Regions from separate parts of the Cellulophaga sp. RHA19 genome, predicted to be linked through region 1. Evidence: riboswitches for the same ligand, from Rfam matches in the RefSeq annotation. Region 1 holds a riboswitch; each other region holds the start of a gene.
What was found. A riboswitch is a leader RNA that binds a small molecule or an ion and turns the genes downstream of it on or off. The one in region 1 is predicted to bind S-adenosylmethionine.
Positions count from the first base shown of each region.

Region 2: it holds a riboswitch for S-adenosylmethionine, as region 1 does, so the genes downstream of both, AX016_RS00805 (homocysteine S-methyltransferase family protein) here and AX016_RS13065 (Na+/H+ antiporter NhaC family protein) in region 1, are expected to answer to the same signal.
Region 3: it holds a riboswitch for S-adenosylmethionine, as region 1 does, so the genes downstream of both, AX016_RS00865 (O-acetylhomoserine aminocarboxypropyltransferase/cysteine synthase family protein) here and AX016_RS13065 (Na+/H+ antiporter NhaC family protein) in region 1, are expected to answer to the same signal.

Region 1 covers NZ_PHUL01000001.1:2,950,259-2,956,371, reverse strand. The annotation lists gene AX016_RS13070 (DMT family transporter) at 1-633, opposite strand, end outside; gene AX016_RS13065 (Na+/H+ antiporter NhaC family protein) at 679-1,995, opposite strand; SAM-I-IV-variant riboswitch at 2,043-2,141, opposite strand; gene AX016_RS13060 (hypothetical protein) at 2,188-3,735, opposite strand; gene AX016_RS13055 (ABC transporter ATP-binding protein) at 3,740-4,603, opposite strand; gene AX016_RS13050 (serine hydrolase domain-containing protein) at 4,608-5,930, opposite strand.
Region 2 covers NZ_PHUL01000001.1:176,674-182,786, reverse strand. The annotation lists gene cobA (uroporphyrinogen-III C-methyltransferase) at 1-82, shown strand, start outside; gene AX016_RS00815 (precorrin-2 dehydrogenase/sirohydrochlorin ferrochelatase family protein) at 146-733, shown strand; gene AX016_RS00810 (NAD(P)/FAD-dependent oxidoreductase) at 783-1,844, shown strand; SAM riboswitch class I at 1,972-2,089, shown strand; gene AX016_RS00805 (homocysteine S-methyltransferase family protein) at 2,290-3,297, shown strand; gene metH (methionine synthase) at 3,297-5,987, shown strand; gene metF (methylenetetrahydrofolate reductase [NAD(P)H]) at 6,101-6,113, shown strand, end outside.
Region 3 covers NZ_PHUL01000001.1:192,189-198,301, reverse strand. The annotation lists gene AX016_RS00880 (carboxypeptidase-like regulatory domain-containing protein) at 1-477, shown strand, start outside; gene metK (methionine adenosyltransferase) at 756-2,012, shown strand; SAM riboswitch class I at 2,345-2,459, shown strand; gene AX016_RS00865 (O-acetylhomoserine aminocarboxypropyltransferase/cysteine synthase family protein) at 2,600-3,892, shown strand; gene thrA (bifunctional aspartate kinase/homoserine dehydrogenase I) at 3,963-6,113, shown strand, end outside.

The DNA.
Region 1 (6,113 bases):
CCAAGTTATAGCAAGTATTACCAATAAAATTAAAATTGTATACCAGCAAAACCAAAATTGTAATGTTTGGGGATTTAAATTTACGTTTTGTATTAAAAATTTATCATATAATCCGCTAGACGAACCTAAAAATGTGGCACCAATTATAGCAAAAATCCATTTGTTATTTTTAAAATTGATACCTTCTTTTTTTCCAATTCTAGAATATAAAAAAACAGAAAATATAATTAAAAAAAAGCCTATCCATTGCCAGTGATTAGGTCTTTCTTGGTAAATAAAAATAGCACCTATAAATGTAAAAAAAGGTCCTGCAGAGCGTATGGGTGTTACAATAGTAATGGGCAAATGCTTTAGTGCTTGGTATGCTAAAACCCAAGAGCCAGCCATTAGCATAGATTTTACAACAATATAACCGTGTTTTTGCCAAGGAATATCTGTAATGTAAAAACCTACTTCTTTAGTATATTCAGGATAAAATTTAGAACCTAAATAAAAAGGTAATAAGAGCAAAAAACCTGCTGTTATAGTACCTAAAAGTACAGGAAACACTTCATTACCTTGTACAGCGTGTTTTTTACATAAATTATGTAATCCTAAAAATAAAGCCGATAAAAGACCTAAATACATCCACATGGCCGCGAAGATAACTTTTTAGATAAATTTTAATAGAACTATATCTTAATTTATACTACTTTTCTTCAATTTAAAAGGATACAAGCTAATGTAAATAATGGTGTAGATAATTAACAAAAGTAAATACCAAGTATTACCAATAAGTTCTGTGTAAGTTAGGTTTCCATCAGAAAAGCTCAAAATCATTAATACTTGTGCTCCATAAGGTAGTAAACCTTGTGTAATACAGGCAAAAATATCTAAAATTGAAGCTGTATTTTTATTATCTAATTTATACTCATCATTAATAGTTTTTGCAATAGAACCAGAAATAATAATAGAAACTGTATTGTTTGCTATAGCCATATTTACTGTACTAACTAAGGTTGCAATACCAAATTGAGCAGATTTTTTACTCTTTATAAGGGTTTTAATCTTATTTAAAATATAATCTATACCGCCATTTTTAGCTACTAATGCTGCTAATCCACCAGATAGTAATGATAGTAGAAAAATCTCTGTCATACTTGTAAATCCATTGTAAGCAATTTTGGTAGATTCAATAAGCGTAAAATCACCATAAAAAATACCAATTGCGGCAGCTATTAATACACCTAACAATAGTGTAACAAATACGTTTACGCCAATTACAGATAGCGCAATTACTAATATGTAAGGAACTATTTTTAGTAATGAATAATTGTATGTAACATCTTCTAAATTGTTAGACTCTAAAGCAGCGCCTTTAACTATTAAAATAGCAATTGTAAAGAGTGCTGCTGGCAAGGCAATTTTTATGTTTTGCTTAAATTTATCACTCATTTTTACGCCTAAGGATTGTGTTGCTGCAATTGTAGTATCTGATATTACCGAAAGGTTATCTCCAAACATAGAACCACCTAATAGAGCGCCGCAAAGTATAGCTAATGACACACCTCCTTTATCTGCAAAGCCAATAACAATAGGAGTTAGTGCAACTATTGCACCAACAGATGTGCCTGTAGATATAGATAAAAATGCAGCAATTATAAATACTCCAAAGTAGATATATTGTATGGCTATAAAATCTAAACCAAGGTTCACAATAGCATCTACACTACCGGTCTCTTTTGTAATTGTAGCAAAAGCACCAGCTAACAAATATATTAAACACATTGTTAGTATTTTACTATCTCCGCAACCAGCTAAAAGTGTTTCTATTTTAGAGTTTATGCTTTGTTTAAAAATTAAAAAAGCTACAATAATACCGGCTATAACTGCTATAGGTGCAGGTAAAGCATAAAAATCATTTTGATAAATACCTACACCTAAAAATGTAAATACAAATACAAATAAAGGGAGTAAAGCAATAAACCTAGGCTTGTTGTTTTTAATGGGTGTCATTTTTTTAGTTTTGCAGAACCAAAAAGAAAAGGACAAATAAGTGGAGCTGAATTAACATTTTTTCCAAAGTATTGGCTTATCCTTTTTTAGCACCTTGCTTGTTAATGCAGGTTGCTATCTCTTTTTTGAGATTCTTGATAATTAAGTGCGCAAAACTAAAGCATAACAACGAGATAAAATCATAATTTTCTGTTATTTTTTAAGTTCTCTTTTTCTTGCTATAATACAGAATGTACTTAAACCCACTAATAACAACATCATTTTACAGTTAAACAAATTAGTACTTCCTAAGGCTCCAAAATAACCTGCATAATTAATATTGTTAATGTTTGCGTAGGTTATCATAAAAAACAAGACCTCAAAAAGTTTTTTTCCTTTAGATAATATACCAAGCGTAACTACTAATAATACTATAAATATACTTCCCAACAATATAGAAACTACAGATGAAAAATTTAAGTTAATGGTCAAACGTAATATTAATGGTAAAGCTAAAAAAATGAATAAGCAAACACCCGCTAATAGTTGAGAAAACAGCACTCTAGAAATAGGCTTGTAAGCAGAGTAAGAAAAATAGTCTACATTATATGTTGTTTCTTTTACTGATAAATCTGAAATCCTATGTACTTGTAAAAACCATAAAATAGGTAAAATAAATTTGAAAGAAACAGCTATTGGAAGAAATAGTAAAAGTAACATTCCCAATATATTTATAATCCATAACCACTTTTTTCCTTTTCGAAGTATAAGTAGTATTTCTGCTTTTAATAATGGATAAATACTATAATTTATTTGCGCATTAGATAGTTCTTTTAAATTAATTTGGTGTGTTGTATTAGGCTTATTTATTCTCTTTTCTTGTTCCTTAGATGTAGAATACTTAGTTATATTAAATCGATGAAAAAATTTGGACAAAACAAGTATTATAATAAGACCTAAAACCACCAATAGAAAACGACTTATAATAAAAGAAGTAGGGAAATCTATACCGTTAAATTCAAATTTGTTAAAGTTACTTGTATTTCCTACTATATATCCTATTGCTAAATTTGTATCTGTTGTAGATTTTGTAATGGTTTTAACTTGTTTCTCTAATTGATGTATTACAACATTGCTTCCTAAAATGTCTAATGTGTAACTGTTTTCTGTTTTAGGAGAAAACAAAATTAGAGTAGAATAAATAATAAAGAATAAGACATTTTGTAAAACAGAATATTTACTTAATACTAATTCAAAAACAACAGCAATAACAGCAATGCAAAACAATGCAGGAGTAGTAATAAGAGCGTATGGTTTTATAAACTGTAAAAGGTTAAAAGAATAATTATCATTATATAAAAAGAAAAGTATGATGCTCATTATAAAAACTACAAGAGCTATAGTTAAAAGAACTAAAAAGTTACTTAATACTTTACTAAGTAAATAACTAAAATTTTTAATTCTTGTAGTAGCTATAATTTGTCCAACTTTAGTATTTGTATCCGTTTTTATTGCACTATTAACAAGATAAAAACCTATTAACGATAAAAAAATACTTGTCATTATAGCGGTAACATAGCCAAACCAAGCAGAATTATAAACTCCAACATAATCAGCTATTCTAATTGTAGAATAGTTAGCATTAGGCTCTGGCACAAAAGTATACGCAATTGCTAAACTAGTACAAAGAGTTATTAAAAAAGCATAACTTCTTGTACGTTGTTTATAATCTAATTTTACAATACTAAAAAATGAATTCATAGCCTTATTTTGTTTTGGTTAAGTAGAGATAAGCATCTTCTAAATTTGCTGTTTTTTTTATAGAATTTTCAATAGGTGTATTTGTTATATAGCGTACTAATAATTGGTTATTTTTTCTTGATGCACTAACTATAATTTTATCAGCTTTAAAAGCTGTTAAATTCTCTTTATCAATAGTTGTCTCAAATACTTTATTTGTTACGTGTTGTAATATATTTTCTTGAGTTCCGTAAGAAAGTAGAGTGCCTTTTTTCATAATTGCAACCTTATCTGCAATAGTATCAATGTCAGAAACAATATGAGAAGATAAAATAACTATACAATCGTTTGCTAAGTCAGATATTAAATTTCTAAAGCGTACACGTTCTTCTGGGTCTAAACCAACTGTAGGTTCATCAAAAATTACAATTTTAGGATTGTTAAGTAAAGCCTGTGCAATACCAACTCTTTGTTTCATTCCTCCAGAATAGCTTCCTATTGGTTTTTTAGCAGCGTCAATTAAGTTTAAACCTTCTAGTAATTTTGATATTCTAGATTTTAGATTATTTCCGCCAACTCCTTTCATAGCTGCTATGTACTCTAAAAATTCGTATGCATTTAAGTTTGGGTATACACCAAAATCCTGAGGTAAAAAACCCAATTGTTTTCGCATATAATTAGCATCTTTAATAATATTGTTTTTGTTTAATATAATGCAGCCTTTAGTTGGTTTATTAACTGTAGCTATCATTTTTAATAAAGTAGATTTTCCTGCCCCATTAGGACCTAATAAGCCTAATATTCCTTTTTCTATACTAATAGAAAAATCTTTCACACCATATTGGTTTTTATTGTATTTTTTAGATACATTTTGTATTTCTAGTGTCATAGTATTAATTTTTAGAGTTTATTTTACTAATTACAGTTTTAAACCCATTTTGATTAAACTCTAGACTATTACTATCTCCTTCTATTTGAGTTAAAATAACCCCTACAGTAGTATCATAAAGAGCTTTGTCATTTTTTTGAATTAGTTCACTCTTAACCTTTTGAGCATCAACTACTAGATACATTTTATTATTTTCTTGTATTATATTTAAAGTTAAATTAGCTTCTTTAAGTAAATAAGTTCCTGTGTATTTTTTAAATTTTTTTAAGTCTATTTTTTTAAAGTTAGATATTGAATTGTCATTTACATAAGCCAATAAATCGCTAGTAATTGCTTTCTTAGAAGTAATGCTTTTTGAGTTAGAAAATATTAAATACAAATTTTTAGTTGTTGGGTTGTATTCATTTCTAAAAGCGTATCCTATATTATTTCCTCCGTGACCGTAATAGTTTTTATTATTAAAATTGAATTTAAATATGCCGTAACCGTAAGTTTTATTACCAGACTCTAACATTAGTTTTAATGTTTCTTTTTGTAATAGTTTCTCGGTTTCAAAGAGAGAGGTATAAAATATTTCCATATCAGATAATGTAGAAGCAATACTACCTGCTGCATATGCAATATTTGCAAAATATCTATAATCTATGTAGGATGTAACATCTTTATTTTTATAGAAAGGAGTTGCTAAATTGTTGATGTTTTTGTGAACATACGGGTAGGTTTCTTTCATATTAATAGGTATAAAAATGCGTTCTCTTAGCAAATCAAAATAGTTTTGATCTGTTACCTTTTCTATGATTTTTCCAAGAAGAAAATAATTAGTATTGCAATAATTAAATTTACCTTTAAGTTTGGGGTTACTTTTTTCTACCTCATTTAATAAATTTATGTTATACAGTGAATCTTTTTTAGCATAGAAAATTTTTTCTATGTTTTCTCCTATAACTTCATCTAATCCACTCTCGTGTGTTAATAGACTTTTAATAGTTAAAGAAGGGTCTACGTTTTTTATAGGTGAAAGGTATTTGCCAATACTATCTGTAAGTTTAATATTTCCTTTCTCCATTTCTTGTAAAATAAGAATAGCAGTAAAGGTTTTGGTAGCACTACCTATATTAAAAACGCTATGTTCTGTTAGGTTAAAGTTGCCAAGACTTATATGTTCTGTTTTATTATTTTTTCTAACTAAAATTGCAATTCCTTTGTTTTGCTTTTTTAATATAGAATTATATTTTTCTGCAAAAATATTAATGTCTTTTGTTTGGCTATTTCCAATGAGTTGGATGAGTATAAACATTAATAATGTTAGTTTTTGTAAAGTTTTCATATGTATATATTTTAATTTATACATCAAAATTCATCTAATAAACTGCCATTAAAAATAAATAGTGACAAACGGTATCTCTAAAATGATAAGACAAGAAAACTACGGTTATCATTAAAAAAGAGGAGTATAGATACTGTTAGTTAACTTTTGTCATTAAAAAAGAGAAATTTAGAGATGAAGTAC
Region 2 (6,113 bases), 2.8 Mb from region 1:
AATTGGTGATGTTGTTAGGCATAGAGCGCAATTGCATAAAGTACAACAAGAAGTAAAAGCAAAAGAAGCAGCAGTAAATTAAGTGATACAGTTATTTGGTTATTTTTGATGAGGTAAACAAAACCGTAACACTAAAAATAAAGTAATGGAACGTAACAATTTATATCCAGTTTTTTTAAAAACGTCTCAACTACACGTGCTAATAGTAGGTGGCGGTAATGTGGCAGAAGAAAAACTACGCTTTTTAACCAAGTCTAGTCCAGATGCTGTGGTAACAATGGTGTCTCCTTGGTATGCAGAAAAAACGTTACAACTGGCAAATAAATTTAATGTTACAACTATTACAGACGTGTACAATGTTAGTTATTTAGACGGCAAACATATGGTAGTAGCAACTACAGATAATGTAGATGTTAATGTGCAAGTGTATAAAGATTGTAGAGCACAATTTAAATTGGTAAACGTAGCAGATAATCCTCCGTATTGCGATTTTTATATGGGCGGAATTGTAACCAAAGGCAATGTAAAAATTGGTATTTCTACCAATGGTAAGTCGCCAACAACAGCAAAACGTTTGCGTCAGTTTTTTGAAGACGTAATACCAGAAGATATTAGTAAAATGGTTCAGAATTTAAACGATTACAGGAAAACCATAAAAGGAGATTTTGAAGAAAAAGTAGATAAAATGAATCAGATTACAAGTTCCTTAGTAGATAAAAAAGAAAATAATTAAAACATTAGAATGAGGATAAATACTCATTAGTAAGTACTAAATTAAAATTATGATTAAGACAGATATATTAATTATTGGCGCAGGACCAACAGGATTGTTTACCGTTTTTGAGGCAGGTTTGTTAAAACTTAAATGCCATTTAATAGATGCATTGCCGCAACCAGGCGGACAGTGTGCAGAGATATATCCTAAAAAACCAATCTATGATATTCCTGCTTTTCCAGAAATTTTAGCAGGTGATTTGGTTACCAATCTAATGGAGCAAATAAAATCTTTTGAGCCTGGTTTTACATTAGCAGAAAGAGCAGATACTTTAGATAAGTTAGACGATGGTACTTTTGTAGTAACCACAAATAAAGGAACAAAGCATAATGCACCGGTAGTTGTAATTGCAGGTGGTTTAGGATCTTTTGAGCCTAGAAAACCGCAAATAGAGAACATTCTTAATTTTGAAGATAAAGGTGTTGCTTATATGATTAAAGATCCAGAAGTATACAGAGACAAAAAAGTTGTTATTGCTGGTGGTGGAGATTCTGCATTAGACTGGGCAATTTTCTTAGCAGACATAGCAGCAGAAGTATCTTTAGTACACCGTAGAAATGAGTTTAGAGGCGCTTTAGATTCTGTAGAAAAAGCATCAGAACTTGCAAAAGCAGGTAAAATAAAATTATTTACAGAGGCACAAGTAACCAAGCTATACGGAGACGATAATTTAGAGGCCGTAGTTGTAAAATATAACGACGAGGAAAAAGGAGAAAGCTACGTAGAAGTAGACAATTTTATTCCTTTATTTGGACTATCACCTAAATTAGGTCCAATAGGAAATTGGGGATTAGAAATAGAGAAAAATGCCATAAAAGTAGACAACTCTTACGACTACCAAACCAACATTCCTGGTGTATACGCAATTGGCGATGTTAACACCTATAAAGGAAAATTAAAACTAATTTTATCTGGTTTTCATGAAGCAGCCGTAATGTGTCAAAGTGCATACCAACGCATAAATCCAGGTAAACGTTATGTAATGAAATACACAACTGTAGGTGGTGTAGAAGGTTTTGATGGTTCTAAAAAAGAAGCCAAAAAAGAAGTTGTACAAAGCATTTCGTAAAAATATTACAATTTTAAGCCTATATGTGTAAAAAACACGTGTAGGCTTAAAAATTACCAGCAATATTTGGTTATAAAAAAGTTGTGCTGTTAATTTGTAGCTCAATTAGTTCATTAATAGACTGAAAACGTTATCAAGAAAGGTGGAGGGATTAGACCCTATGAAACCTTAGCAACCCTTTATTCTTATTTAAAGAAGGTGCTACATTCTACTACGTTGTTATAAAACAACACGGCAGATAACTCACAAATTAGAAAGACATTCACAGTCTTATCTCATTTACCTTACTTGATATTTTATTTATAGCGTTCCATTTGTTTGCAAGCACAAATGGCCAGGCTTTTTGCTGTATTTTTTGGTTTTAGCAAGCAGGTTTTACAAACCGTTGCCACCAAAAAGATGCCGCATCAATCCCTAACGCACAAAAAAGAGATTAAACGGTACAATGAAAAGTATACAAGACATATTAAAAGAAAGAGTTTTAGTGCTAGACGGTGCAATGGGTACAATGTTACAGCGCTACAAATTCACAGAAGAAGATTTTAGAGGCGAGCGCTTTGCAGACTGGGAACACCCATTACAAGGTAATAACGATTTACTCTCCTTAACTCAACCAGAAGCTATAGCAGAAGTACACCGCAAATATTTTGCCGCTGGTGCAGATATTGTAGAAACCAACACTTTTTCTGGTACAACCATAGCAATGGCAGACTATTTTATGGAAGATTTAGTGTACGAGCTAAATTATGAGTCGGCACGTATTGCAAAGCAAGTAGCAGATGAGTTTACTGCAAAAGAACCACACAAACCAAGGTTTGTAGCGGGTAGTATAGGGCCTACAAATAAAACAGCAAGTATGTCTCCAGATGTTAACGACCCAGGTTTTAGAGGCGTTACTTTTGATGAGCTTAGAATAGCCTACAAACTACAAGTAGAAGCTTTACTAGATGGTGGCTCAGATATTTTGTTGGTAGAAACCATTTTTGATACTCTTAATGCAAAGGCTGCATTATTTGCTATAGAAGAAGTAAAAGAAGAACGCAATATAGATGTTCCTATAATGGTAAGTGGTACAATTACAGATGCTTCTGGCAGAACATTATCTGGACAAACAGCAGAAGCCTTTTTAATATCAATAAGTCATATTTCTATTTTAACTGTTGGTTTTAATTGTGCTTTAGGGGCAAACCAATTGGTGCCTCATTTAGAGGTTTTGGCAGCTAAAACAAGTTTTGGAGTATCAGCACATCCAAACGCAGGTTTGCCAAATGCCTTTGGAGAGTATGATGAGACTGCAGAGGAAATGGCTGCACAAATAAAAGAATATTTAGACAAGAGTTTGGTAAACATTGTTGGTGGTTGCTGCGGTACAACACCAGAACATATTACAGCAATTGCCAATTTAGCAAAAGATTACAAACCCAGAAGTATTTCTGCAGAAACGGCATCGTAATGAAAAATGAAAAACCTAAATACTTAAAACTATCCGGACTAGAACCTTTAATTGTTACGGAAAACACCAATTTTATAAATGTTGGTGAGCGTACCAATGTTGCTGGTTCTAAAAAGTTCTTAAGGTTAATAAAAGAAGAAAAGTTTGATGAAGCTTTGGCTATTGCTCGTCACCAAGTAGATGGTGGTGCTCAAATAATAGACATTAATATGGATGACGGACTTATAGATGGCAAAGAGGCTATGGTTAAGTTCCTAAATCTAATTATTGCAGAACCAGATATCTCTAGAGTTCCTATAATGATAGACAGTTCTAAATGGGAAATTATAGAAGCTGGTTTGCAAGTTGTACAAGGTAAGTGTGTGGTAAATTCTATTAGTCTAAAAGAAGGCGAAGCAGAATTTATACACCACGCAAAACTTATTAAACGTTATGGTGCAGCCGTAATTGTAATGGCCTTTGATGAGGTTGGTCAGGCAGATAATTACGAGCGTAGAATAGAAATAGCTAAACGATCTTATGACGTTCTAGTTAATAAAGTAAACTTTGCTCCAGAGGATATTATTTTTGACCTTAATATTTTTCCTGTTGCCACCGGTATGGATGAGCACAGACGCAACGCCATAGACTTTATAGAAGCTACGGCTTGGGTAAAAGAGAATTTGCCGCACTGTAGTGTAAGTGGTGGCGTTAGTAATGTGTCATTTTCTTTTAGAGGTAACAATCCTGTACGTGAGGCTATGCACTCGGTGTTTTTATACCACGCTATACAGGCAGGTATGAATATGGGAATTGTTAACCCTACTATGTTAGAGGTTTATGATGATATTCCTAAGGATTTATTAGAGCGTGTAGAGGATGTAATGTTAGACCGTAGAGATGATGCTACAGAGCGTTTGCTAGATTTTGCAGATACAGTAGTTGGCAAGGCAAAGGAAAGCACGGTAGATTTATCTTGGAGAGAAGAACCTATACAAAACCGTATAACCAGAGCTTTGGTAAAGGGTATAGACCAGTATATTGTAGAAGATGTAGAAGCAGCTAGGCAAAGTGTAGACAAACCTATTGAGGTTATAGAGGGTCATTTAATGACAGGGATGAACGTTGTTGGTGACTTGTTTGGTAGCGGAAAAATGTTTTTACCACAGGTTGTAAAGTCGGCACGAGTAATGAAAAAAGCGGTTGCTTACTTATTGCCTTACATAGAAGAGGAAAAGCTTAAAAATCCGCAAGAAGGAGGGTCTTCTTCAGCTGGAAAAATTTTAATGGCTACTGTAAAAGGAGATGTACATGATATAGGTAAAAATATTGTGGGTGTTGTTTTGGCTTGTAACAATTATGAGATTGTAGATTTAGGGGTAATGGTGCCGCCAGAAAAAATTATACAAGCAGCAAAAGAACATAATGTAGATGTTATTGGTTTAAGCGGGTTAATAACACCGTCTTTAGATGAAATGGTCTTTTTAGCAAAAGAAATGGAGCGCCAAAATTTTAGTGTACCATTGCTTATTGGAGGTGCAACTACAAGCAAAGCACATACTGCCGTAAAAATAGATCCGCAATATAAAAATGCTGTGGTATATGTTAATGATGCCTCTAGAGCAGTAACAGTTGTTGGTGATTTGTTGCAAAAAGAAACAGGAGAAAAATACAAAGAGACTATAAAACTAGATTACGAAGAGTTTAGAAAACAGTTTTTAAAGCGTACCAAACATAAAGAGTATTTGCCTATAGATGCAGCACGTAAAAACAAGTACAAAATAGATTGGAAAACATCAGAAATTATAAAGCCAAATACACTTGGAATACAAGTTATAGAGGAATATGATTTAAGTAAGTTGGTAGAGTTTATAGATTGGACTCCGTTTTTTAGAAGCTGGGAGTTGCACGGTAAATTTCCAGATATTTTAACCGATGAAATTGTAGGTACCCAAGCCACAGATTTATTTGCTGAAGCGCAAGAAATGCTCACAAAACTTATTGATGAAAAATTGCTTACTGCAAAAGCTATTTTTGGTTTGTTTAAGGCCAATACAATTAATGATGATGATATTGAATTAGACACACCAAACGGTAAACATACGTTTAGGACCTTACGTCAGCAATTAAAAAAGTATGCTGGTAAGCCAAACTTTGCATTGTCTGATTTTATTGCGCCAAAAGATGCTGGTGTAGATGATTATATGGGGTGTTTTTGTGTTAGTACAGGTTTTGGAGCAGAGGAAATTGCAGAGCAGTACCGTAAAGATTTAGACGATTACAATTCTATCATGGTAAAAGCTTTAGCAGATAGGCTAGCAGAGGCTTTTGCAGAATGCCTGCATAAAGACATTAGAACTACTCATTGGGGATATGCTAGTAATGAAACTTTAGATAACGAAGCTCTAATAAAAGAAGAGTATAAAGGTATTAGACCTGCACCAGGGTACCCTGCTTGTCCAGATCATTTAGAAAAACCTACTATTTGGGATATTTTAAAAGTAAAAGAAACTATTGGTGTAGAACTTACAGATAGTTTGGCAATGTGGCCAGCAGCATCGGTTTCTGGGTATTATTTTGCTAATCCAGATGCACGTTATTTTGGAGTAGGAAAAATAAAAGAAGATCAAGTTGAAGATTTTGCAACTAGAAAAAATATAGAGTTAGAGACGGCTTTAAAATGGCTTGCTCCAAATATTGCAGATGATTAAAGTTTTGTTGATGCGTTAGGGATTAAGGTATTGTTGAAGCTCTTTTATGGTTTTTTTGCCATAAAAAGCGACTACCGAAAGCCCGACCGTAGGAACGCCAAAAAAATATAAAAATGAAAGTAACCG
Region 3 (6,113 bases), 2.8 Mb from region 1:
ATGAACTATTCTAAGTTTAACCAAATAGTAGATAATGAGCAGGCAATTAACGAATCTTTTACAACTACTTACAGAGGTAGTTTGGGGACACGTTTTTTAAATGCGCCAAATATAGAGTTTGGTTATAATTTAGCGGTAAACAATTACGAACAGCCAAATGGCTCTAGTATAAAATATTATACACATCAGCCAAGTGTAAAACTAGATGCTACTTTTTTAAGAGATTTTATTTTTAATGCAGACTACTCTTACTACAATTACAAAAACGAGATAGAAAGTTTAAATACATATTCTTTTATGGATGCTACATTAGGTTATCAAAAAAAGGATAGCAAATGGGAGTATATTTTAGGGGTAACCAACTTATTTAATACAGAATCTTTAAACCAGGATAGTGATAATACCTTGTTTGTAAGCACAAGCGAGTATTTTATACAACCTAGATACGTAACCTTAAAAGTAAGGTACAACCTGTAATACAGCATTGTTTGTTAATAAAGAGGTTATGGTATACAAAGCAATTTGTAACTGTAGCCTCTTATTTTTTCGTTAAAACTATTTTAGAACCAATCTAATTTTATACTTTTGCAGTCTAAATTAAGAGGAAGGATTTGACTGATTGCAACCTCGTATACTGTTACTCAGTACTACAAAAAATGCTAAAACAGATTTTAGCTGATTTTTTATCAGCACCTTTTCCTGTTTTGTTGCAATCTACCTTACCATTCCTCTACTAACAATAGAAGTACAATATTATGGCATATTTATTCACATCAGAATCTGTAAGTGAAGGACATCCAGATAAAATTGCAGATCAAATTAGTGATGCATTATTAGATAATTTTTTAGCTTTTGATCCAGAAAGTAAAGTAGCTTGTGAAACACTAGTTACAACTGGGCAAGTAGTGCTTGCTGGTGAGGTAAAAAGTAACACTTACGTAGATTTGCAAAACATAGCACGTGAGGTAATTAATAACATTGGTTACACAAAAGGAGCTTACCAATTTAGTGGAGATTCTTGTGGTGTTATTTCCTTAATTCACGAGCAGTCACAAGACATTAATCAAGGTGTAGACCGTGGTTCTAAAGAAGAGCAAGGTGCCGGTGACCAAGGTATGATGTTTGGTTACGCAAGCAAAGAAACAGAAAACTATATGCCATTGGCATTAGATATATCGCATAAAATATTACAAGAGCTTGCAGCATTGCGTAGAGACGGTAAAGAAATCTCTTATTTACGCCCAGATGCAAAGGCGCAGGTAACTATAGAATATTCAGATGATAACGTACCACAGCGTATAGATACTATTGTTGTATCTACACAGCATGACGATTTTGATGCTGACGATGAAAAAATGTTAGCGCAAATAAAATCAGATATTATTTCTATTTTAATGCCAAAAGTAATAGCGCAATTTCCAGAGAAAGTGCAAGCGTTATTTACAGACAAAATACAGTACCATATTAACCCAACAGGTAAATTTGTAATTGGTGGTCCTCACGGAGACACAGGTCTTACAGGACGTAAAATTATAGTAGATACCTATGGTGGTAAAGGTGCTCACGGAGGTGGTGCATTTAGTGGTAAAGATCCAAGTAAAGTAGACCGTAGTGCAGCATATGCAGCAAGGCACGCAGCTAAAAATTTAGTAGCAGCTGGTATTGCAGACGAGATTTTGGTACAAGTAAGTTACGCCATAGGCGTAGTAGAGCCAACTTCTATTTATGTAGACACATATGGTACAGCAAAAGTAAATTTAACAGACGGAGAAATTGCAAAAACAGTAGCGCAAATTTTTGATATGCGTCCTTTTGCCATAGAAGATCGTTTAAAGCTAAGAAACCCTATTTATTTAGAAACCGCAGCTTATGGTCATATGGGTAAAGAGCCAAAAACAATCACAAAAGTTTTTGAGTCTCCATACAATGGTAAGGTAGAAAAAGAAGTAGAACTTTTTACTTGGGAAAAACTAGATATGGTAAACGCAGTAAAAGCTGCTTTTAATCTTTAAAATAAAGTTTCTAATCATATATAAAAGTGCTTTGCTGTAATGGTAAAGCACTTTTTTTATACTCAATATTCTACTTTTTATTTGGGTGTTACCACAAGGGTCGGGCTTTTTGTTGCAATCTTTTTTAAGAAAAATAAAAAAGGATTTTCACTACAATCCCTAACACAAATAAAGTTTCAATTTAATAAATCGTTACAAAAACAAACAAAAATTATGTTTCTGTTATTTAACGGTACTTAGAAAGTAAATTTCAATATTTTTTCAAAAAAGATTAGGATATTAAATTTTTCTGAACATATATTTGTAACTCAAAGTTCAAAACACTTATTGAATAGTTATCAAGAAAGGCGGAGGGATTAGACCCAATGAAGCCTTAGCAACCCTTTGTGCAATACAAAGAAGGTGCTAAATTCTACCAAGTACAGCGGTACTATAGGCAGATAACGAAACAAGCTTTTTTATTTCAAAAAAAGTAAATTTCCAATTTCTTTTTAACTCATTTAATTTTTAAACCATCTTGCAAAGTCGGCAAGACGCGGTTTTGACTTTTTTATTTTATCAATTTTAATAATTAAAAAATCAAAATTATGAGTACTCAAAAATTAGCAACAAACGCATTACACGCAGGTCACAACCCATCAGAAACAGCAGGTACAAGAGCAGTGCCTATTTACCAAACGTCTTCATACGTTTTTAAAGATACAGACCACGCGGCAAATTTATTCTCGTTATCAGAACTAGGATTTATTTACACACGTTTAAACAACCCAACAAATCAAATATTACAAGATAGGTTGGCTGCAGCAGAAGGTGGTGTAGGAGCAGTAGTATTTGCATCTGGTACAGCAGCAATTTCTACAGGCTTATTAACTCTTTTACGTGCAGGAGACCACATTGTAGCATCTAGCAGTTTATATGGTGGTACGTTTAATTTGTTAAATGTAACCTTGCCAAGGTTAGGTATTACAACCACTTTTGTAGATGCATCTAACCCAGAAAGTTTTGGCAAAGCAGTACAAGAAAATACAAGAGCATTTTTTGTAGAGTCGCTAGGAAACCCAAAATTAGACGTACTAGATTTAAAAGCAATTTCTAAAGAAGCAAAAGCTGCAAAGGTGCCTTTTATTGTAGATAATACAGTAGCATCACCAGCATTGTTAAACCCAATAGAGCACGGAGCTAATTTAGTAATACACTCACTAACAAAATATATAGGCGGACAAGGAACTTCTTTAGGAGGAGCAATTGTAGATGCTGGTACGTTTGACTGGACAAACGGGAAGTTTCCAGAGTTTACAGAGCCGTCTGCAGGTTACCACGGTTTGGTGTATAGTGAGGCTCTTGGTAATGCTGCATTCACATATAAATTAATTTTAGAGGGGTTAAGAGATTTTGGTGGAGCTTTAAGTCCGTTTAATGCTTTCCAAATTATACAAGGTTTAGAGACTTTACCAGTGCGTATAAAACAACATAGTGCAAACGCACTAGAATTGGCTACTTGGTTAGAGGGTAGAGATGAGGTTGCTTGGGTAAATTACCCAGGATTAGAAAGTAATAAATACTATGACCTTGCCAAAGAATATTTACCAAAAGGACAAAGCGGATTAGTAACGTTTGGTTTAAAAGATGGTTTTGAGGCGGCTAAAAAAGTAACAGATGCTACTAAAATATTTTCTCTTTTAGCAAACATAGGAGATACTAAATCTTTAATAATTCATCCTGCAAGTACAACGCATCAACAATTAACAGTAGAGCAGCAAGAGTCTGCTGGTGTTGGTCAAGATCTAATTCGTTTGTCTGTTGGTTTAGAAGATGTAGACGATTTAAAGTTAGATTTAGAGGAGGCTTTTAAAGTTATAAAAGCAGAAGTTATTGCTTAAAATAGTTCTTCAATTTTATTAAAACTAAAAGAATAACCTAGTGTAATTTTCTAGGTTAAAACAGCTTACTATGTTGCAACATATCAAACTAAAAAAATATACAACGCTTAGCGGTAAAACACAAGATATAGACTTGTCTTACCAAGTATTTGGAGCAGAGTTGCACACAGCTCCAATTGTACTTGTAAATCACGCTTTAACAGGTAACTCTAATGTGTCTGGGGAAGACGGTTGGTGGTCTACATTAATTGGCGAGGGCAAATGTATAGATACCACAAAATATACAGTGCTATCTTTTAACATCCCTGGTAATGGTTTTGATGGTTTTGTAATAGAAAACTACAAAGATTTTGTTGCTAAAGATATTGCTCATTTGTTTTTGTTAGGTTTAGATGAATTAAAAATAAATTCGCTTTACGCAATTATTGGAGGCTCTTTAGGTGGTGGTATTGCTTGGGAAATGGCAGCATTAAACCCTAAATTAACAACACATTTAATACCTGTGGCTTCCGACTGGAAATCTACAGACTGGTTAATAGGTAATTGTCAAATTCAAGAACAGTTTTTGGTAAACTCAAAACAACCAGTGCATGATGCTCGTATGCACGCTATGTTGTGCTACCGCACGCCAGAATCTTTTAAAGCACGTTTTAATCGTAGTACAAATACAGAGGAACAGCTGTTTAATGTAGAAAGTTGGTTAACGCATCATGGTAAAAAACTACAAGAACGTTTTCAGTTATCTGCCTATAAATTAATGAACCAGTTGTTAAAAACCATAGATATTACTAGAGATGGTAACGAGGCTTTTATCAACCTACAAAATAGCAAAACCTCTATACATATTATTGGTGTAGATTCTGATTTGTTTTTTACGGCTAAAGAAAATAAAGATACGTTTAAGCAACTAGCACAAGCTAATAGTAATGTTACCTATGGAGAAATACACTCACTACATGGTCATGATGCTTTTTTAATAGAGTTTAATCAGTTAGAGCAATTATTAAAAGGAATTTTTAGTGACCAAAAAAGCACCGAAGATTTAAAAGTAATTAAGTTTGGAGGTAAATCTTTAGGAAACGGAGAGGGTATTTCTAATGTGGTAGGCAAAATAGAATCTAAGATCAAGGCACAAGAAAATATTGCGGTAGTAGTTTCTGCTCGTGGAGGTTCTACAGATACACTTGAGGAATTATTAGATTTAGCAGCAGAAGGAGAAGCATATATTTCAACTTTTGAGGATTTTAAAGGTTATCAGCAAAATGGTTTAGAGTTAGATTTTTCTGCGGAATACAAAGAGATATTAAAAATTTTAGAAGGGGTTGCGCTGCTAGGAGATTATAGCTTAAAAATTAAAGATCAAGTATTGGCATACGGAGAGTTACTTTCTGCACAATATGTAGTAAAAGCATTAGGTGAAAAGGGTGTAAAGGCAACCGTTGTAGATTCTAGAAAAATTTTAAAAACAGATGCTAATTTTGGTAATGCAAACGTATTAGAAGAGGTTTCTAAAGCAAATACGCAACAATTATTTTCTAGTATAGCAAGTGATGTATTGCCTGTAATTACTGGCTTTGTTGGGTCTACAGAAGATGGTAAAACCACAACCTTGGGTAGAAATGGTAGTAACTATTCTGCATCTTTATTTGCAAACTTTTTAAATGCTGTAGAGTTACAAAGTTACACGCACGTAGATGGTATTTTTACCGCTAATCCAGATTATGTTTCCGATGCCAAAAGAATAGAACAATTAAGCTATTCTGAGGCTAATGAACTGGCAAATTTTGGGGCGACTATTTTGCACGCAAAAACAATTATTCCGTTGCTAGAAAAAAATATTCCACTACGTATTTTAAATACATTTAACGGTGATAATGAAGGTACTTTAATTAGTGCAAAAACAACCAAAGAAGGTATAAAATCACTTTCTGTTATAGAAAATGTGGCGCTAATTAATTTAGAAGGCCGTGGTTTGTTAGGTAAAGCAGGTATAGATGCGCGTATATTTAAAACTCTTGGTGATGAAAAAATTAGTGTTAGTATTATTTCCCAAGGTTCATCAGAACGTGGTATTGGTTTGGTGGTAGATGCAGAAAGTGCAGAAAAAGCAAAGCAGGTTTTAGAGCGTGAGTTTGCTTCAGATTTTTACTCTAAAGACATCAACCTAATAACTGTACAAAATGATGTGTCTGTAATATCTATTGTAGGTCAGGATTTAAGT